DNA from 4 places in the Macrococcus sp. CoH-51_TC_04 genome. Region 2 is predicted to be linked to each of the others. Evidence: riboswitches for the same ligand, from Rfam matches in the RefSeq annotation. Region 2 holds a riboswitch; each other region holds the start of a gene.

Region 1 (5,450 bases), on a different contig from region 2:
AACGACAAATTCTAAATCTTTTCCGTCATCCATAATTAAGTGACCTTCTCCAATCAAGTTATCCGACTTTGGTCCTAAATATGATTTGATAATATGGTTGTTAAATTTAAACTCATCAAGTACAGGTTTCATATCTGAACTAAATCTTATACCATTTTTTCGTACATCTGCTTTATACCCTTCACCCTCTGGTATTAAATAAATAAATGTTCTATAAGTCGCATCACTTCTTTCACCAGAAAATGAACTTAAAATGACGAGTGGGAGTTCCTTCTCCTCTACAACAATGCTTGTAGTAGCACTGGAAGCAATTTGTTTGTTGTCTAATTGAGCAAGATGACGATTCAATTCATCGGTATCTTTATAATGCTTACCTTCAATTTTCTTAATATCTGCTTTACTCAATTCAGGGTATTGATAATTCCATTGCCACAAAATAATAATCGCTGCTGTGATTACAATTAGGGTTATAAAACTTATTAGCTTTTTTTGGTTGTTCATATGCATCCACTCCTTTAACATTAGTTTACACTATCATTCCCTTATTTTAGAAATATATTTTAAATCATATTATTATACGTAATATTATAAATACGTTATGCTTTTAATATTAAAAAATTGTGGAGGTTTATAATGATTAGACATGCAACTCAGAATGACTTACCGAAAATATTGGACATTTATAATCATGCCATTTTAAATACAACAGCAATATATACTTATGAAAAAACGAGTTTGCTGGAACGTAAACAATGGTTAATGGAAAAAGAAAAGCAAGGGTATCCAGTGTTTATCTTTGAAATTGATGGTCGTGTAGCTGGTTTTGCTACTTATGGTCCTTTCAGAAACTTTGCAGCTTATCAATTTACCGTAGAACACTCTGTATATGTCTCACCTTATTTCAGACATATGGGTATCGGAGAAAAACTGCTGAGTCATATTATCGATAGTGCACGCAGCGAAGGTTACAAAACAATGGTAGCGGGTATCGATTCAGAAAATAAAGGTAGCATTTATCTACACAAAAAATTTAATTTTAAATATACAGGCACTTTAAAGGACGTTGGTTATAAGTTTAATAAATGGCTTGATCTTGATTTCTATCAGTTACTCTTGAAATAAATAATAAACTAGCAAGGAGATTTCACATGAAACAGATTCATACATATGATGAATTACAAACCTTTTTACAAAACAACGAAAAGGCACTTGTATACGTCATGACTACTGGTTGTTCAGTATGTCATGCAGATTATCCAAAAGTTAAGGCTCTTGCAACAGATATAAATATACCGTCTGTATATCTACTCGCAGACGAAGTTCCAGAAGCTGCGGGCCAGCTCAGTTTATTTTCTTCACCTGTCGTCATTTTATTTAATCATGAGAAAGAGTACCATCGACAAGCTCGTATTATCGATTTTGATATGCTAAAGCTACGTATCAATCAACTACTTCAAGAATATTAATTACCTTTACTCCATCTATCATTGAACCTGAACGATGCAGAAATAATATTTTCTGCATCGCTCAGGTTATTTAATAGCGTATATGCCCTTCTTATAATCGTACTCTATTCTACCTGGAACGCCACTTCTATACTATCGTCTACAAAAGAATGTCTGATACTATCTGCAAATGGGTTATCAAGTGGTGTGCCTACATAAATATGCACTTTATTCTCACCTATTTTTATACTGTCCTTAATCGGTTGCATCCCATCATATGTTTTTATTCTAATATCAGCAAGCTCTAGTTTATACTTCCCATTTTCCGGTACAACAAAAGCAAACCCTGAGTATGTCTGCTTATTTTCTTTGTATGAAACTTGTATAACATAAAATGGTGTCTTCCATTTTTTATTCGGCGTATAGATTGCGGATACAAGATCATCACTTTTAATCACATCGTTCACCAATGCCTTTTGCGCTTCTTCCATAGAATTGTAGGTGCCTTTTTCTATCGCCTTAATTTCTTTCGTCTTCACTTCATGTTGCGCTGTATCCTGCGGTAATTTCTGCCATACAATCAGTGAAAATAAAATAATTGCTAGTAAACATCCAAACACCAATACTTTCTGGTGGTTATTCATATAGATTCCCCCTAACATTTAACATCTCTTAATACCATTATATCGAAAAACAAGAGATAAAGTAAGCGTTTTCAAATATGTTTGAGGAATAAAAATTTGTATGTAGTATTATATATTTAAAATATGGATAAACATATTAAAAATAACAAGCAGGTGACTTTATGGATAACGCTACTTTTATCGTTGATACAATTGAACGCTATGCAACTACAACACGAGGTGCTAAAAGAGCACATGCTAAAGGAAACCAATATATAGGGAAACTACAGTTAAATGAGATGGGAAAACGGATATTCAATTTAGACGATACACAATTAGATGTGATTGTCAGACTTTCAGACGCACCTCCCAATAGAAATGTACCTTCTAATCTAGTACCACTTAAAGGACTTGCGTTGCATATTAAGCAGGCACATATTAATCTTGTGATGGTAACATTTCCGTACTTCCCCTGGACAAAAGAGGTCTCTATAGTGAAAATCGCTCAATACATACATGCCATTCATAAAAGTGAAAGTAAATTATTGAAAATTAATTTATTAAGACATTTATTAAAAATTGAAGATTTCAATAAGCATCTTATGAAGTTTATTCTTAATCAACCGATCAAGACAACTATGAATCAAACATTTCATAACTTACATTATTTTAAATACAATGAACAATTTATAAGATTTCATGCACGTAAGAAGTACAATCAAATAACATTATATGCCGAAATTTATGATGAGATTAAACCGATTTCAGAATTACGGAAAGACGCTGTTATTGAAGAAATTGCTCATATTGAACTTACATCCGAAACAAGCGAAACATATACTACGTTCGACCCGTTGCAAACTGGATCACTGGATGCTGTCTATGACGAAATATTAAATTTACGTTCAGAGATGTATAAAATATCAAATCAACATAGAAACGAAGAAGGCATAACCTTAGAATAAAATATTTTAAAAATTCAAATTATAGTTTGACAATTTTTAAAATGCGTTATATTATACTAATTAACAATTTCATATGCTTATCCAGAGTGGTGGAGGGACTGGCCCTATGAAACCCGGCAACCTATTAATTTAGGTGCTAATTCCAGCAGGTATATCCTGAAAGATAAGGTATTTTATGAGTCTATCTTTTAGGTAGACTCTTTTTTTATATTAATTTACGAGGAGGTCATCATATGACAAATTCATTCCATTTTGAAACCATTCAGGTTCACGCCGGCCATTCAGTTGATAGTGCATCTCATTCACGTGCTGTGCCTATCTACCAAACTTCTTCTTTCGTGTTTGATGACACGGAGCATGCTGCTAATTTATTCGGTTTGAAAGAAGCAGGTAATATTTATTCAAGATTGACTAATCCTACAAACGCAGTCTTAGAAGAACGTGTTGCCCAGCTTGAAGGAGGCGTTGCTGCTGTGGCAGTATCTTCGGGCATGGCCGCAATTACGTATGCAATCTTAGCACTTGCATCAAGTGGAGATCATATCGTTTCATCTGCATCACTATATGGCGGGACACATACATTATTCAGTCACACTTTACCGAAATATGGTATTGAGGTTGATATCGTAGACACTTCAAATATCGACAATATTAGAAATGCTATTAAAGGTAATACTAAAGCTATCTTTATTGAAACGATTGGTAATCCTGAAGGTAATATCGAAGACTTCGAACAACTGTCAGCCATCGCAAAGTCAGCAGATATTCCACTGATTGTAGATAACACATTTGCTTCCCCTTATTTATTCCGTCCAATTGAACACGGTGCTCATATCGTTGTGCATTCAGCCACTAAATTTATTGGTGGACATGGTAATTCTATCGGCGGAATTATAGTAGATGGTGGGAACTTTAATTGGGATAACGGCAAATTTAAAGGGCTTTCTGCACCTGATGCATCATATCATAACTTAGTATTTACAGAAGCCTTTAAAGACGCTGCATATGCTGCTAAGATTCGTACTACATTATTACGAGATACTGGCGCATCACTTTCACCATTTAATGCTTTCTTACTAATCCAAGGACTTGAAACACTTTCCTTACGCGTAGAAAGACATGTAGAAAATGCTCAGAAAGTAGCAGAGTATCTTGAATCACATCCAAAAGTTGCATGGGTGAAATATGCCGGATTATCTTCAAGCAAATACTTTAACTTAAAACAAAAGTATTTACCTAATGGTGCTGGATCTATTTTTACATTTGGTGTTACTGGAGGTTATGAAGCTGGTAAGAAGTTCATTGAATCACTAGAATTATTTTCATTGCTTGCAAATGTCGGCGATGCTAAATCACTAGTAATACACCCTGCAAGTACCACGCATGCACAATTGACTGACAGCGAGCAACTTGAAGCTGGTGTTCGACCAGAAACCATCCGTTTATCTATCGGGATTGAGCATGTTGATGATATTATAGCTGATTTAGAGAAGGGACTCTCTGCAATATAATATGACAGTACGTCTTCTCATCATCAATCTCCTGCCAGATAAACAAGCAACAGAACAACACTTTAAAAGAATAACAGATGCATTAAGTTTTGATATTAAGACTGAATATCTCTATCTGACTTCACACCATTACAAAAATACGAGCATCTCCTACTTAAAGCAGCATTATAAGTGTTTGAAAGATATTAAGGATACTGATTATGACGCCATGATTATTACTGGTGCAGCGCTAGAGCATCTGGAATTTAATGAAGTTACCTATATTGATGAACTCAATAAAATTATAGAATGGTCCAAAGAACATATTAAAAAAAGGATTTTCATTTGCTGGGCAGCACAGTATGCCCTCTATAAGAACTACGGTATCAAACCTATAAAAAATGAGAAAAAGTTGTCGGGAATATATCTTTATAACATTAATCCATCCCATCCCCTTTATAAAGATAGAACATACTATTATTCACCTCAGTCTAGGTACATGCAAATTAACCCCGAAATAAAAGCAATTAATGATCTGAGCTTAATATCGTATAAAGGAAATGATATCGACATAATAACGAATAAAAAACATACTGATTATTACTTTGCCGGACATTTAGAATACAATCAATATACATTAGCTAAAGAATATGAACGCGATTTAAAAATAAATAGTGATACCCCTATCCCTGAAAATTATTTTATAGATGACTCTATCACACCTTTAGAAGCAAGATGGTATAGTAGTGCTGAAGAAATCTATAAATTTATTCTAAAAAAAGAATAAACGTCAAATTCACATCATTTGTCTTTTATCATACAGATAGCCATTAGCCGTCCTTTTATATTCAGAATATTGTGATATATTAAAAACAATAACATATTTAGGAGATGGTGATATGGATATTAAAAACGTAACCGTCGTCG
Region 2 (5,450 bases):
ACTTGTCAGTATAGAGCATGCATATATGCTGATCGATAAATTAAAACAGCTCGGAATTAAGCATAAAGTGTTATTTATTGAAGGGGAGCAGCATGTGATGCGTCCAGACAATGAACGCTATGTATTACAGGAAATTGAAAAGTGGATGGAAGAAGTGGAAAGGGAAATAAAATCATAATATAGTAGATGAAAAAAACGCCACTTTAAAAAAAGCGACGTTTTTTTGTGCTATCCTCTAAAATTAAATCCACCTTTAGTTTCGATTTCAGCGGACTTCTCACCAAACTTCTTAAAGTTCTCCTGGAAGCGTAATGCCAAGTCTTTTGCTTTCTCATCATAAGCATCTTTGGATACCCATGCATGACGGGGATACAGAATCTCTGCCGGTACACCTGGTACATGCTTCGGAATATTAAGTCCGAAGATTTCATCCTGATGATACTCAACTGTCTTCAGTTCGCCGCTAATCGCACGTCGAATCATAGAACGTGTATGCGTTAAGTTCATGCGGCTACCGACACCATACTCTCCGCCAGTCCATCCTGTATTCACAAGATAAACTGCTGCATCATGTTTATCGATTAGATCCCCTAACATGTTCGCATATACTGTCGCATGTAACGGTAAGAACGGTGAGCCGAAGCATGTAGAGAATACCGGTTGTGGGCTTGTTACGCCACGTTCAGTTCCTGCTAATTTAGATGTAAATCCACTTAAGAAGTGATACATCGCTTGTTCTTTCGTTAATTTAGAGATTGGAGGTAACACACCGAACGCATCAGCAGTTAAGAAGATGATTGTATTCGCGTGTCCTGCAATTGATGGTAGAACGATATTATCGATATTATCGATTGGATAAGCTGCGCGAGTATTTTCAGTTAAAGATTTATCCGTGTAGTCCGGCACACCTTTTTCATCGACCTTAACGTTCTCGAGGATGGCACCGTAACGAATTGCGTCGTAGATCTGAGGTTCTTTCTCACGAGATAAGTCGATCGTCTTCGCATAGCAACCGCCTTCGATATTAAACACACCGTTGTCATTCCATCCGTGCTCATCATCACCGATAAGTTTACGCTGTGGATCTGCAGATAGTGTCGTCTTACCAGTACCAGATAATCCAAAGAATAACGCAACGTCCTTATTCTCACCGACGTTTGCTGAACAGTGCATGCTCATAATGCCTTGTGTTGGTAATAAGTAGTTCATCACACCGAAGATACCTTTTTTCATTTCGCCGGCGTATTCTGTACCACCAATTAAGATGATCTTATGACGGAAACTTGTAATGATGAATGTTTCAGATTTCGTTCCATCAACTGATGGATCAGCCTTAAAGTGTGGTGCAGAAATAATTGTGAAGTCAGGTGTAATGTTTAGTCCTTCTTCCGTTGTTTCAGGACGAATAAACATTGTACGTGCAAATAGGTTATGCCAAGCAAGTTCGTTCACAACGCGTAGTTGTAGTTGGGATGATTTATCAGCACCTGCATAGCCTTGGAATTCATAGATCTTTTCTTTTTTGCTTAAGTAGTCTGTCACTTTATCCAGTAAGTTTAAGAATACTTCTTCTTCGATAGGCTGGTTGATTGTACCCCAGTCGATGTTATCTTCAGTTTCAGCTTCACGCACGATGAACTTATCTTTCGGTGAGCGTCCAGTATATTTACCGGTTTCGCTACGTACCGCACCGGATTCTGTTAACACACCTTCACCGTTGAATAGAATTTCCGTAATCAATTGTGTTCTTGATAATTGACGTTCTAGATTTCCAGTGTTTAATTTGCTCAGTTGCTCAATTACTTGAGTATTTTCCCCCATGGTCAGCCTCCAAAAAGTTATTGTTCTGCTTTTGTAAGCAGTTTCATGAAATAGTATAACATATCAATTTGAAGGTTTCATATAAATTATGTATAATCTTTATATTCGAAATTATTCAGAAAATTTCTGATATATGCGGTATTGTTGACAGTGAACATAAAGTTTAGTAATATCTAACTTGCGGATTCTCTTATCCAGAGTGGTGGAGGGACATGGACCCTTTGAAGCCCAGCAACCCTTAACAATGTGTTAAGTAAGGTGCCAAACCGTTTGCAGATTAATTTCTGAACGATAAGAGTAGAATGGTCGTTTATTGTGCCTTCTCTCTTACTAGGAGAGAAGGCTATTTTTTTTATAGTCCCGTAATTAAATTCAAGGAGTGTAATATATATGACAGACCGTAAATTATTTACATCAGAATCAGTAACAGAAGGACATCCGGATAAGATTGCTGACCAGATTAGTGATGCTATCTTAGACGAAATCCTAAAAGGAGATCCTAAAGCACGTGTTGCTTGTGAAACATCTGTAACAACAGGTATGGCGTTAATCGCAGGTGAAATCACAACGTCAACGTATGTTGATATTCCTAAAGTCGTGCGTGAAACAGTTAAAGAAATCGGTTATACACGTGCAAAGTTTGGTTATGACTTCCAGACGATGGCAGTGCTGACGGCAATCGATGAGCAGTCACCAGATATCGCTCAAGGTGTGGATAAAGCGTTAGAAGATCGTGATTCATTAACGGATTCTGATATTGAGTCAATCGGTGCAGGTGACCAAGGTTTAATGTTCGGATTTGCTTGTAACGAAACAGAAAGCTTAATGCCATTACCAATTTCTTTATCACATGAACTTGCACGTCGTTTAACAGAAGTACGCAAAGACGGTACGTTAGATTATCTACGTCCAGACGGTAAGACACAAGTTACTGTTGAGTATGATGAAGCAGGGAAACCGAAACGTATCGATACGATCGTTATCTCATCTCAACACCATGAGAAGATTGAACTTGAACAAATTCAGGAAGATATTAAAGAACACGTGATCAAGCCGGTTGTTCCAGCGGATTTAATTGACGATGAAACAAAATACTTCATTAATCCAACGGGTCGTTTCGTAATCGGTGGTCCTCAAGGGGATGCGGGTCTTACAGGTCGTAAGATTATTGTAGATACGTACGGTGGTTATGCACGTCACGGTGGCGGTGCATTCAGTGGTAAGGATGCTACTAAAGTAGACCGTAGTGGTGCATATGCAGCACGTTACGTTGCGAAGAATATCGTAGCAGCAGGTCTTGCGGATAAGTGTGAAGTACAGTTAGCTTACGCTATCGGTGTAGCACAGCCTGTATCTATCTCTGTTGAAACTTATGGTACTTCAGACTACACGGAGCAGCAGCTTGTTGAAGCGGTACGTAAAACATTTGATTTACGTCCAGCAGGAATTATCCAGATGTTAGACTTACGTCGTCCAATCTACAAACAGACAGCAGCGTATGGTCACTTCGGTCGTACTGATGTTGACTTACCGTGGGAAGCGACAGATCGCGTCGATACATTAAAAGCCAATTTATCATAATAATAAAAGCTGTAAACCAATGAGGTTTACAGCTTTTATTATTATTCTTCAGTTGTCTCTTCTTCAGTAGATTCTTCAGTGCTTTCCTCTTTTGCTGCATCTTCAGTTTTAGCATCATCTGATTTCTCTTCATTACCACAAGCTCCTAGTAGTAGAGTTGACGCGAATGATCCTGCCAGTAACATTTGTTTGTACTTTGCCATTATCAAAACCTCCAATGTAGTTTGTCCGAGTATAGGTATGGACACTGCAAGTATTCCATTTAGATATTAAGGTATTGTTAATCTATTATAAAATAGTGTGAAATTTCTATTAAGATGTGAAAAGCAGTTTTATTTTTAAATTAATTTATCTAAAACAATGAAGTTGTGTCTCTTTTTCTTTATAATGAAACTATTAAACATTAGAAAGGTGAGAGCTATGTCTTTATCAAATTTACAACCCATGCATTATATCGCACTTGGATTAGCAGTAGCACTGTTGTTATTCATCGTGCTCTTTATATATGCACTATCGAGCAAGAAGAAAGCAATACGTGCAAAGGAAGAAGCACTGAACAAAGAACGTTCAGAAATGAAAAGTAACTACGAGGAATCTAGTGAAAAATCAAGATTAACGTTTAAGAAGGAACTTGCTGAACAGAAAGATACATACGAAACACAGTTATCGACACAAAATGCACAGATTGATTCACTGAAATTATTTTCTAGAGATAAGGGAGAATATTTAACGGATTTAACATTGATTAACCTTAAAGATAATCTTGTCGCACAAGAACGCATCCGTCCAGAAGATATGCACGTATTAGCGAATATCTATATTCCAGGAAAACGTGTGAAAAGTACAGATAAGCTAGATCACGTTATTTTAACACGTACAGGAATTTACGTAATCGATTCTAACTACTGGACAGGACATCTATACCACGGTATTAGTGAGATGCAGTTTGATGGGGAACCGATATTTGAAACAGTATTCAACATATTAGAACTAGATTCGAAATCTGAACAGACAATCTGTCTCGATAAGGGAGAAGACGGTTCAGCACAGTTCAGGTCATACAAACATTCGATAGAAGAACTGAAGCTAAAGGCAGAACGATTAGAGAAAGTATTCGAATTACCGTATCCGGTTACACCGATTGCTTACTACAATGCAGAAGGAGTAGGAAGCGAGCATATTACGAACTACTCTCGCGATAATAGTGTGAAGGTAATTGTCGGTGAGAAAGAATTGGAACATTTCTTCGAGAAGTTTGTCTTCCACGGCAGATTCCAGTATAAAGTTGAAGAATTAGAAGAAGTACGTGCAGCAATTGAACATTTGAATCCGTAGAGTGAATTCAGATGCGCAAGTACCAGATTATTGCGTTTTCTGGTGCTTACGTAAAGAAACTTATAAAAAATAAAAGAAAGTACCAGATTATCGATTAATCTGGTACTTTCTTTCGTCAATACTTCTATCATGTTTACTACTGTCTTCACAAAAAAATTACAATTTTGTAATATGTATTAAAACATAGCCGACTGTAAACAGTAAGGGTCCGAATATATAGCTTGAAAGCGCATAAGTAAGACACTTTCGTTTATGCGACTGCCACAGTGCAACAAGTTCAAGATTAAGTGTAGAAAATGTCGTGAAACTGCCGAAAATACCGACACATATCCATAAACTCCAGCCATCGCTTAATGCCGCACATAGTCCGAGCAGCAATGACCCGAGCAGGTTCGTAATGAGCGTCCCTGTCGGATATGCATCGTTATATTTGCTGAGTAATAATCTTAAATAAGCCCCGATTGGAGCACCAAGCATTACAAGGATCATCGCGCACCTGCCTTTACACCGAGAAGGCAGAGCAGAAATCCACCAATGATGGTAAGCACTAGATAAAGCATTAGCATCCTATACGCGCCTGTTGACAATAATACATACGTCTCTTTACTCATCGTGGAAAATGTTGTGAAGCTGCCAAGGAACCCAGTCGTAATTGCTTTATAATGATGGGGCTCTAAGCGTGTTTTTAACGCAGTGGAACTATAACCCATTAA
Region 3 (5,450 bases), on a different contig from region 2:
GAATTAAAACAGGCAATTAAAGAGAGAAGAAGTATTAAGCAATATGAAGATACGACAGTTGACGACAGCGTGGTTAAGGATTCTATCGAACTCGCGACATATACACCAAACCATGGTATGCGTGAACCGTGGCGTGTAGTATGGGTGAAGAAAGAACGCTTAGCTGATTTTGGACAATTGTTTGCTGATATCGCATTTAAAAACAATGAAGAGAAGTATCAGACGCATATTGAAACAGTTAGAAAGTTAGCTGGAGTACTCGTCATAGTTGGAAAACGCGATCGCCGTCAGAAAGAAAACTTTGAAGATTTACTTGCAGTTGGCGGGTTTATGCAGACACTATCACTCGCTCTATTTGAAAACGGTGTTGGTAGCTGCATAAAAACACAGCCCCCCTATCTAAATCCAAAAATGAACGATGCATTAAATGTTCAAGATGATGAAATAATCTATGGTGTAATTTATTTAACAGCACAAACTGAAGCACCATACAAAGAAAGAAAGCAAGAAAACTTGATTACGCTATTTTAAAATAAAAACTGCGCATCCAGTTAACCGGACGCGCAGTTTTTTGTTATTTTGTTAAATGTTCTGCTAGAAATGCTTTCACTGATTCAGGTGTTTTGGCGTTCGCTGAATGCAAGTGTGCTAGCTTTTCACTATTCTTAAAAATTAAGATGCTTGGAATGCCCATAACGTCGTTTTCATCTGCTGCTTCAGGCACTTGGTCACGATTAATCTTATACCAGTTATAGTTGTGATATTCGTCAACAATTGGATCAATCCAAAAGTCCATACGCGTACAGTCTGGGCACCAATCTGCGAAGAACTTGATAACAACAGGTTCCTCACTTGCAATAATTTCTTTAAACTCTTCGTATTGACTAATTGTTCTCACTTTTATTACTCCTTATATACTTTTCTTATATTATACTTCTTTTTAAGAAGTAAAGAAAAGAAAACGCTTAGTTGTCGTAATCTTACAAAGTTGTTATGATTGAGGTATCATATTCAGGAGGTTACATATGATTAAATTTTATCAGTTACCCAGCTGTACAACCTGTAGAAAAGCAGCAAAATACCTTGCGGATAATGGTGTGAGTTTCGAGCCGATTCACATTGTGGAACATACACCCACTGCAAAAGAGTTTGATACAATTATTAAGAATACTGGTGTTGATGTGGATTTATTATTCAACAGGCTAGGCACAAAGTATAAGGAGCTTGATTTAAAGGAAACATTGCCGGATAAATCGTATGAAGAGAAATTAGAGCTTCTTGCCTCAGATGGAATGCTTGTAAAACGTCCTTTAGCTGTAAATAAGGATAGAATCACTTTAGGATTCAAAGAAGCGGACTATAAACAAACTTGGTTATAAAAAAGATTGAAGAAACGCTTACATTATGTCATTATAAAAGTGTTAAGTATTTTATTTATATGGAGGGCTTATAATGTCGAACTTAAAATTTTCAAAAGATCATGAGTGGGTTAAATTAGAAGATAACGTAAAAGTAATCGGAATTACAGACTTTGCACAATCAGAACTAGGGGATATCGTATTCGTTGAACTTCCTGAAGTAGGCGATGAAATTACTACTGGTTCACCATTTGGTAGCGTTGAGTCGGTTAAAACTGTTTCTGAATTATATGCTCCAATCTCAGGCAAAGTTGTTGAAGTTAACTCTGAATTAGAAGATTCTCCTGAATTAGTAAACGAATCTGCTATGGACCAAGCATGGATGATCAAAGTTGAAGCAGATGACAGCGAACTTGATGAATTAATGGATCAAGCGCAATATGATGAAATGATTAATGCATAAATGATATACTTTCCTTGATAATAAATTTATCAAGGATTTTTTAATATGACGAAAAAGGTGATGGAAAATGTCTGTAATTCAGAAGGTCATCGTGGTAGAGGGTAAGCGAGACAAGAAAAGATTACAAGAAGTATTAACGGAACCTGTACATATTATTTGCACAAATGGCACAATGGGCATCGAGAAGTTAGATGCCATGATTGAAGACCTGTATCATCATAAAGTGTACATCATGACCGACAGTGATAAAGCAGGGCGCAAGATCAGAGCGTGGTTTAAGCGTCATTTAAGCGAAGGACATCATATTTATATCGATTCAAAGTATGGTGAGGTGAGTAATTGTCCACTTGATTACTTAGCGAAAGTTGTCAGTCGTCATGACTTTGAAATTAAAGAACAGTTTGAATGGAAAGGTAAGTCGCAACCTTATGAGTATCAGAACGCATTTGCAATCTAAAGATCTAGAAAGAATACAAGACAATTATATTATTTTTGGCTACACCCCTTTTTGTGGCACATGTAAACTCGCAGAAAAGATGCTGGATATCGTTAACATGTCACTGAAGATGGATATATTAAAGCTTGATTTGAATTATTATGAATCCCTCAGTACACAGTATAAGATTTCAAGTGTACCTGTATTGCTCATCGTCAAAGACAATGAAGTCGTTGACACGATATTTCGATTTGAGTCTGTTACTTCAATATACGAAATTTTATCGAAATCTATTGACGAATAATTCAATCTGCTTTATTATAAAAATCATTAACAAAACAATTTAATAGTTGCTCTTATCAAGAGAGGTGGAGGGATGTGCCCTTTGAAGCCCGGCAACCGTCTGAAAAGAAATGGTGCCAATTCACATAAAGTGTAAACTTTAGAAGATGAGAGAGTCGAATATATCACTATGTCGTCTTTCTTATGTATTTAAGGAAGACGACTTTTTATTTTAGGAGGATGCACGTGATTAAGTTAAATAATGTTGTAAAGACTTTTACAACGAAAAAAGGTGACATCACTGCTGTAGATCGTGTTTCACTGGATATTACGCAAGGTGAAATCTATGGAATCATCGGCTTTAGTGGTGCGGGTAAAAGTACGTTAATCCGTATGTTTAACGGTTTAGAAAAACCGACGTCTGGTGAAGTGGTGGTTGATAATGATATTATCAATCAACTTGATCAGAAAACATTGAATATGAAACGCCAGAAGATCTCGATGATCTTCCAGCACTTTAACTTGTTATGGTCGCGTACAGTGTATGACAATATTGCGCTGCCACTGGAAATTGCAGGTGTTAAGAAATCAGATATCGATGGTAAGGTGAAGTCATTAATCAATCTTGTTGGACTCAATGGTCGAGAAAATGCATATCCTTCCGAACTGTCTGGGGGTCAAAAACAGCGTGTAGGTATCGCGCGTGCACTGAGTAACGATCCGAAAGTACTGTTATGTGACGAAGCAACAAGTGCACTTGACCCTCAGACGACAGACGAAATTCTTGAACTGCTCGTTGATATCAACAAGAAGCTGAACTTAACAATCGTGCTGATTACACACGAGATGGAAGTTATCCGTAAAATCTGCCATCGTGTCGCAGTGATGGAACACGGTAAGGTCGTTGAAGAAGGTTCAGTATTAAGTGTATTCAACAATCCACAGACGAACATTACGAAGCGCTTCGTAAAAGATGATATCTCTGACGAAGAACTGGAAGCTTCTATCAAGGAGATTAAAGCAGAGTATCCTGTAGGGGCACTGCTTCGACTTAAGTTCATCGGTTCTGCTACAGGACAGCCGATTGTCAGTCAGGTGATACAGAAGTATGGTCTGGATATGAATATTCTGGCAGGTAACGTAAAGCATACACAAGCAGGCTCATTTGGACATTTAATCGTCCATTTAACGTCGGTGAATGGTGATCTTACGAAAATTGCGGATGAACTTAAGCGTCACGGTGTAGAAGTGGAGGTAGAACAAGATGCAAACTAGTTTTTTAGATACGCTTAAAGAGATGCTGAGCTTCAAAAATGTAATTTGGGCAGATGTATGGACAGCAACGGTAGAAACGTTGCAAATGACATTGATTGCAACCTTCTTTACATTTTTCTTCGGGTTGATTATCGGGATTATCTTATTCCTCACATCACGCAGTAACAATAAAGGAGTGCGCATCTTTTATTCCATCACTGCATTTTTAGTGAATTTATTCAGAGCGATACCATTTATCATTTTAATCTTGCTCCTGTTCCCGTTTACTAACTTAATTATGCAGACAATTAGTGGTGTAAAAGGCGCATTGCCGGCACTCATCATCGGAGCTTCACCATTTTATGCGCGACTCGTTGAAATTGCGATGAAAGAAATTGATAAGGGTGTTATTGAAGCGGTGCAGTCAATGGGTGCAAATACCTTTACATTAGTTCGTAAAGTATTGATTCCTGAAAGTTTACCGGCACTTGTGTCTGGTATTACAGTAACAGCAATCGCTTTAGTAGGGTCTACTGCCATTGCCGGGGTTATCGGTGCAGGTGGATTAGGGAACCTAGCTTATTTAGTAGGGTTCACTAGAGCACAGAATGATGTCATCTTAGTTTCGACAGTGTTAATATTACTGCTTGTATTTGCGATACAATTTATCGGTGATATAATCACAAAACGTATTGATAAACGATAATCAGTTCCAATGGAATTTGACTATAAATTAAATAACGGAAAGAGAGTGAATTAAATGAAAAAGTTTATATCATTATTATTCGTAGCTACATTAGTACTTGTACTTGCAGCTTGTGGAGACAACGAAAAGAAAGCTTCTAAAGAAGACGATAAGACGATTACTGTCGGCGCTTCACCAGCACCGCATGCGGAATTACTTGAACAAGTTAAACCAGTATTAGAAAAAGAAGGCTATACTTTAAAGATTAAGACAATCAATGACTACACAACTCCGAACCGTTTCTTAGATGCAGGTGAGCTTGATGCAAACTTCTTCCAGCATACACCATACTTAGACACTGAGAAGAAAGCAAAAGGATATAAAATTGAATCAGCAGGTAACATCCATATCGAACCGATGGCTATCTACTCAAAGAAATATAAATCATTAAAAGAGCTTCCAGAAAACGCTGAAGTATTTGTATCAAATAACCCAGCTGAAGAAGGGCGTTTCTTATCATTCTTTACTGAAGCTGGATTAATCACATTGAACGATGGCGTAGATCCAGTAAAAGCTACGTTTAAAGATATTAAAGAAAATAAGAAGAACATTAAATTCAACAACAAGCAAAGTGCTGAATTCTTACCGAAATCATATAACAATGGTGAAGGTGATGCAGTGATCATTAACTCTAACTTTGCACTTGAAAATAAACTGAATCCATTAAAAGATTCAATTGCGATTGAAAAGAGTGATTCACCTTACGCAAACTTGATCGCGGTACAAGAAAGACACAAAGGTGATGCTAAAATTAAAGCTTTAGTGAAAGCATTACAATCTAAAGAAACACAAGATTTTATCAATAAAAAATATAATGGTGCTGTAATCCCGGCGAAATAATATTAGAAAAGATGAATGTTCCTATAGGAATATTCATCTTTTTTTATTATTTAATCTCATTTAATTCATATT
Region 4 (5,450 bases), on a different contig from region 2:
TTTTATCTCCTTTGCCAGTTTATCGTAGCTTGAAGGATTATCTGCTGATTCAAATTGATTTGTATAGAATGCACCGGTTTCTTGAGCGAATTTCAGCGCTTCTTCGCGTGCGAAGAGCATTCCTTTTTCTGTAGGGGTATTTACGATTTCAGCCCCTAATGCATGCATGATGCTTTGTTTTTCGATGCTGAATTTCTCGGGAACATAGACATGTAGCTTTAATCCATACTGTTGACAGATGAGTGCAAGACCAATTCCTGTATTACCAGCTGTAGCTTCAACAACTGTACCGTTTTGAATATCACCACGAAGTAAAGCCTGTTCTAAAATGTTGACACCCAGTCTGTCTTTTACAGAGCCGCCCAGATTATAGAACTCAAGTTTTGCAAATAGACGGTTTCCTTTATTCAGTGGAAAATGCTTAAGTTCCACTAGCGGTGTATTACCGATTAAATCAGCAGGAGTTTTTACTTTTTTTTTAGTTAATATTTGAAGATGAGCGAAACGATTCATCTGAGTGGATTGATAATCAAATCCCAAGTCGTTGGCAATCTCTTCCATTGTCTCCTTTAATGGATAATATTCTCTTTCCAGATCTTCGACAAGATTATGGTAACCTCGTGCGTCATAATGTGATTTAATCTGTTCTTTTTCATCTAAGGAATTGAACATTGTGTCCAATATAATGATGTTTCCATCTTCGGAGAGAAGCGGCTTATAAAGGGCAATCGCTTCTTTCTTTTCTTTATCTGTAAGGTGGTGAAAAGCAAAAGAAGAAATAAATGTATCTTTTTCTCTAGCATTGAAGTTCAGGAAATCGCCACGTTCGAACGTAATACCTGTCTTAGCCTCACCTAACTTTGTCATATCAATACTTGGTTCTACAGCCTGTACGTCCAATCCGCGCTGTAATAACATGTTTGTTAAATTCCCAGTTCCAGGACCAAATTCTGTTACGCGTTTTCCTGCGTGTTTTGTTGCTTCTTCTATCATAAAATCATAGTTTGAGAATACATCTTTATATTCGGGATTTTGTCCTGTTACAGCATCATCATAATCTGATGCCCATGCTTTAAAGATGTCCATAAAAGGTAAACTCATCGGTACACTCCTAATATTATTATTCTTATCAGATAACTCGGGATTAATAATATCATGAATTTATTATTTACTCAATATAATAGTTTGTGAATTTGTGTGCAAAGAAGTATAATATTTTAAAATGTATCTAAAGAAGGAGGGGAAAGGATGAAACAAGTGATGATAGTACCTTACGATAGTATATGGCAGCACCTTTATATAGGCGAAAAGAAAAGAGTGCTTCAGAAGTTAAAAAATATTAGTGCGATTCATCATATTGGGTCTACTGCGGTACCAGGTATGGACGCACGTGCGACGATAGATATTGCTGTAGAGGTGAAGCATGATATTGAAGAACTAAAGTTAGCTGAACTTGGATATCATTTAATCTGTAAAGAAGTATGTTATAAAGTATATGCTACAAAGGATCATCAATTTCATCTTTTTGTGTATAAAGAGGCAGATGAAGAATTATTGAAACGCATTAAGTTAAGAGATTATTTTCGAACATTTTCAAGTGAGAGAGATCGTTATAGTGCGTTCAAATGGGAACTTGCAAGAATTTATCCTTTTGATTTCTCTTCGTATAAAAAGGCGCGGGACATCTTCTTGACTGTAATTGAAGTTAAAGCGATGAACTGGAACGGATCGAACGAAGTACAGATATTCGGATAATATCTGAAAAATAAGTTATCTTATTGACAATCATGCTTTAAAGCTCTAATATAATTGATAACAATTAAACACTTATCGAGACGGACGGAGGGACAGGCCCGCTGATGTCCAGCAACCTGCAATATGTAAGGTGCTAATTCCTGCAGCTTATGCTGACAGATAAGACGTATAGACATCCTTATCTGAGGGTGTCTTTTTTATTAAGTGGACTTAATTGAATTTAATTAAGGGGTAATGACGATGAATGAACAAAATGTACTTAACTATATTGAATATAATAAAGAGGAATTTATTAAAATAAGCCACCAGATTCACGAACGCCCGGAACTTGGAAACGAAGAGTATTTTGCGTCTAGTTTACTCATCAAGACTTTATATAACGAAGGATTCACAATTGAGCGTGATATCGCAGGCCACGAGACAGGATTCATTGCGACATTTGAAAGTGAACATGAAGGACCGACGATTGCATTCTTAGCGGAATACGATGCTCTGCCTGGACTTGGTCATGCATGCGGACATAATATTATCGGAACATCAAGTGTGCTTGCAGGCGTGAGCATTAAAGAATATGTTGAAACGCACGGTGGTACGATTAAAGTATTTGGTACACCAGCTGAAGAGGGTGGTGTGAATGGTAGTGCAAAGGCGTCGTATGTTAAAGCTGGATTATTCTCTGAGTGCGATGTTGCTTTGATGATACATCCAGGACACGAGTCATATCGTACGGTGCCTACACTTGCTGTAGATGTATTTGAAGTCGAGTTCTTCGGTAAGACCGCACATGCTTCTGAGAATGCTCATAATGGGATTAACGCACTGGACGCAATGATCAGTTTCTTTAACGGGATTGCGCAGCTTCGTCAGCATATTCGAAAATCTGATAAAGTACATGGTGTAATATTGGATGGCGGCAAGAGCGCGAATATTATCCCGGATTACACGAAGGCAAGATTCTACACGCGCGCAATGAGTCGCAAGGAACTAGATGTGTTAACCGGCAAAGTTGAACGTGTTGCTGAAGGTGCTGCACTTACTGCGGGTGCAGAGTATAAGCTGAATCACATTCAAAATGGAGTAAATGAATTTATTCGTAATGATTTGTTAGATGATCTATTTGAACGTCATGCTAAAAAGCACAATGAGGTAATATTACATGATGATTTTGGTTTTGGATCAACAGATACAGGGAATGTGAGTCATGTTATCCCAACAATTCATCCGCATATAAAAATTGGGCCTTCAAGCCTAGTAGGGCATACTGTTGAATTTAAAGATGCTGCTGGTAGTGCACATGGAGATCATGCACTGATTCAAGGTGCTAAAATAATGGCGACGATGGCATTAGAACTCATTGATAATCCGGATGAATTAAAAGCGATAAAAAATTTACATACAGTGTTGAAGGGGAAAGTCTATGACCACCAATAAATTAAATATTTCACTTACGATGCGTGATCTGTATGGTGATAATGTGCTTTACACATCACGACCAAGCTATGGTTTTAATCCGTGGCTACAGCCTGAAGAACATCAGTCGAATTTATTAAGTGCCAGAGAATTAATCATTGCAGAGATGCCTGTTATTGTTCATAAAGCAACGGTAACTGAGAAGACATGTGAATTATTTGGCGCAGCGGGAGTAGCGATGCCCAAAACATATATCACGTATGAAACACGTGAAGAGTATGAAAAGGCTTTAAAAGAATATGCCGAGACAGGAAAGATATTCTTCCAATATGCGCACGAGACTGATATTGTGGACAATGATGATTATGTTGTACCACGAGACATATTTCTAGATTTAAACAACAAATCACTCATCCATAAATGGACGGGTGGAGAGTATCTTCCAAAACGCGAAATTGTAAAAATTGATGATTTCCAAACACGTGTACGTGAATGGACGCTTCCTTTTGTTATTAAGCCGGGTGACGAACATCCGACAGCAGGTGGATATGGTGTGATGCTATGTTATACAGAAGATGATGTGGAAAGTTCGATAAAACGCGTGCAGGCGGCAAGTGGTACCGAGCAGTTGATTATCGAACAATTTGTTGAACCTATTAAAAATTACTGCGTACAATATGCGTATAGCGAAGAGAAGGGCATCACATTTTTGGGTGCATCGCTTCAGATGGTAGAAAAATACGGTAAATACAGAGGTAATACAACAGATAGGAATGTACCTGAATCTGTAATTGAAGCCGGTAGAAAGATTATGAAGAATGGTGTCGATGCGGGCTATAAAGGGATTGCAGGATTTGATATATTAGTAGATAAAGATGATAATCTGTTTGCAATTGATTTAAACTTCAGACAAAATGGATCAAGTTCATTATTGTTACTGGATGATGTACTAAAAGGGGACTATAAAAAGTTCCTTGCCTATTACTCTGATGGTGATAATGCAGCATTCTATGAAACAATTTTAAACGAAGTAAAGAGTGGTAACTTATTCCCATTAGCATATTATGATGGAGATTATAGAGATAAAAATGCTTTCCCGTCACGCTTTATTTGTATATGGTATGGTGATGACGAAGCATTCATCGATCAAAAAGCAAAACAATTTGAACAACGTTTAAAAGGTGAAGTTCATGAAGACTAGAAAAAGTAGTATATTTGCAGCATCGGTAATTAGTGCGACATTGCTGCCGATGCTTGTAAGTTTAATAAAGGTGCTTAAAAAATAACGTAAAGGCTAAGCCTTTACGTTATTTTTCATCCATCAACCTAAGTGTGCCCACAGCACCTGAATATTCTCCGTTTTCGATAAAGTAAGGTTTGAAGTTACGTAATTTAGTATAATTTACGACGATATCCTGCAATAATTTGTTGTCCAGAAAACTAGAACCGATGTAAACAACATATTCTGCTCCAAATTCTCTAGCTGCATGGATAGATACTGTCGTCACTGTTTCTCCAACGATTCCGAGGACAGAAGCAATCTTATCTGCATCTGTAAAGCTTTCGGTGTCTTTGTTGTGAAGTACGTTCCCGAAGTTAGCGGCTGTAAGATCGCCTGGAATGGGTGTTTTATCACCTTTATAAATATGTTTTACTTTAAGATCGATAATATCGCGATTACCAGCTCTAGCTGTTGTAACGATATCTGCAAAATCTTCTTTCCCAGTCAGTAAGTATGAGAGTCCCATCATCATACCTCCACCTGCACCTGTTCCGCCTGCACGAATTTGTTTATTCTCATCAACAAAGTGGATGGAAGTTCCTGTGCCTACATTGCTGAATACAAATTTATCGAGATACATATTATTTTCATCTAAAAAGGATTGAATCCCTTTAAATGTCGCATCAAACTCAATTGATTGAAATGCATCATGTGAAATAAGACTATTTAAATAAGTGGCTTTTCCGCCTGTTAGAGCTACTTGTGCATCTGGCATAGTGTTAAGCCATGCTGCAACGCGTTCAATGTCTGTAGATTGTTCTTTTTTATATGTAAATGTATCGTTTTCAAGGATAGCAATTTTGATTAAGGTACCACCTGCATCGATTCCTATTTTCATCATAAACCTCACATTTTTTATTTTATCTTATCATATAAGGTGATGCTTAGCAGTCAAAAAATAAACTTTCATGTTCTAATATTTAAAAAATGGGTAAAATATATTTAACAAAATAAATTGCAATGTACGGAGGCAAAGAGATAATGGAATTCTTAGGTTCTAAAA

What was found. Region 2 has a riboswitch for S-adenosylmethionine ahead of metK (methionine adenosyltransferase). Riboswitches for the same ligand answer to the same signal wherever they lie in the genome.
Region 1: linked by a shared signal. The riboswitch ahead of ACZ2V4_RS06185 (O-acetylhomoserine aminocarboxypropyltransferase/cysteine synthase family protein) and the one ahead of metK (methionine adenosyltransferase) in region 2 are both predicted to bind S-adenosylmethionine.
Region 3: linked by a shared signal. The riboswitch ahead of ACZ2V4_RS05775 (methionine ABC transporter ATP-binding protein) and the one ahead of metK (methionine adenosyltransferase) in region 2 are both predicted to bind S-adenosylmethionine.
Region 4: linked by a shared signal. The riboswitch ahead of ACZ2V4_RS07185 (M20 family metallopeptidase) and the one ahead of metK (methionine adenosyltransferase) in region 2 are both predicted to bind S-adenosylmethionine.

Annotation. Positions count from the first base shown of each region.
Region 1 covers NZ_JBVGOY010000005.1:27,242-32,691, reverse strand. The annotation lists gene ACZ2V4_RS06210 (hypothetical protein) at 1-501, opposite strand, end outside; gene ACZ2V4_RS06205 (GNAT family N-acetyltransferase) at 634-1,122, shown strand; gene ACZ2V4_RS06200 (thioredoxin family protein) at 1,149-1,466, shown strand; gene ACZ2V4_RS06195 (hypothetical protein) at 1,571-2,089, opposite strand; gene ACZ2V4_RS06190 (catalase family protein) at 2,251-3,033, shown strand; SAM riboswitch class I at 3,108-3,203, shown strand; gene ACZ2V4_RS06185 (O-acetylhomoserine aminocarboxypropyltransferase/cysteine synthase family protein) at 3,267-4,544, shown strand; gene ACZ2V4_RS06180 (homoserine O-acetyltransferase/O-succinyltransferase family protein) at 4,546-5,310, shown strand; gene ACZ2V4_RS06175 (3-hydroxyacyl-CoA dehydrogenase) at 5,423-5,450, shown strand, end outside.
Region 2 covers NZ_JBVGOY010000009.1:21,259-26,708, reverse strand. The annotation lists gene ACZ2V4_RS08780 (alpha/beta hydrolase family protein) at 1-178, shown strand, start outside; gene pckA (phosphoenolpyruvate carboxykinase (ATP)) at 229-1,821, opposite strand; SAM riboswitch class I at 2,009-2,119, shown strand; gene metK (methionine adenosyltransferase) at 2,212-3,402, shown strand; gene ACZ2V4_RS08765 (hypothetical protein) at 3,444-3,605, opposite strand; gene ACZ2V4_RS08760 (nuclease-related domain-containing protein) at 3,823-4,737, shown strand; gene ACZ2V4_RS08755 (fluoride efflux transporter FluC) at 4,894-5,226, opposite strand; gene ACZ2V4_RS08750 (fluoride efflux transporter FluC) at 5,223-5,450, opposite strand, start outside.
Region 3 covers NZ_JBVGOY010000004.1:142,188-147,637, forward strand. The annotation lists gene ACZ2V4_RS05745 (nitroreductase family protein) at 1-531, shown strand, start outside; gene ACZ2V4_RS05750 (thioredoxin family protein) at 575-898, opposite strand; gene ACZ2V4_RS05755 (Spx/MgsR family RNA polymerase-binding regulatory protein) at 1,026-1,379, shown strand; gene gcvH (glycine cleavage system protein GcvH) at 1,453-1,821, shown strand; gene ACZ2V4_RS05765 (toprim domain-containing protein) at 1,889-2,278, shown strand; gene ACZ2V4_RS05770 (thioredoxin family protein) at 2,250-2,561, shown strand; SAM riboswitch class I at 2,611-2,713, shown strand; gene ACZ2V4_RS05775 (methionine ABC transporter ATP-binding protein) at 2,786-3,814, shown strand; gene ACZ2V4_RS05780 (methionine ABC transporter permease) at 3,804-4,499, shown strand; gene ACZ2V4_RS05785 (MetQ/NlpA family ABC transporter substrate-binding protein) at 4,554-5,378, shown strand.
Region 4 covers NZ_JBVGOY010000006.1:73,390-78,839, forward strand. The annotation lists gene ACZ2V4_RS07170 (PLP-dependent cysteine synthase family protein) at 1-513, opposite strand, end outside; partial or broken gene ACZ2V4_RS07175 (class I SAM-dependent methyltransferase) at 697-1,101, opposite strand; gene ACZ2V4_RS07180 (GrpB family protein) at 1,249-1,755, shown strand; SAM riboswitch class I at 1,825-1,921, shown strand; gene ACZ2V4_RS07185 (M20 family metallopeptidase) at 1,990-3,186, shown strand; gene ldmS (L-aspartate--L-methionine ligase LdmS) at 3,173-4,366, shown strand; gene coaW (type II pantothenate kinase) at 4,473-5,285, opposite strand; gene ACZ2V4_RS07200 (GNAT family N-acetyltransferase) at 5,429-5,450, shown strand, end outside.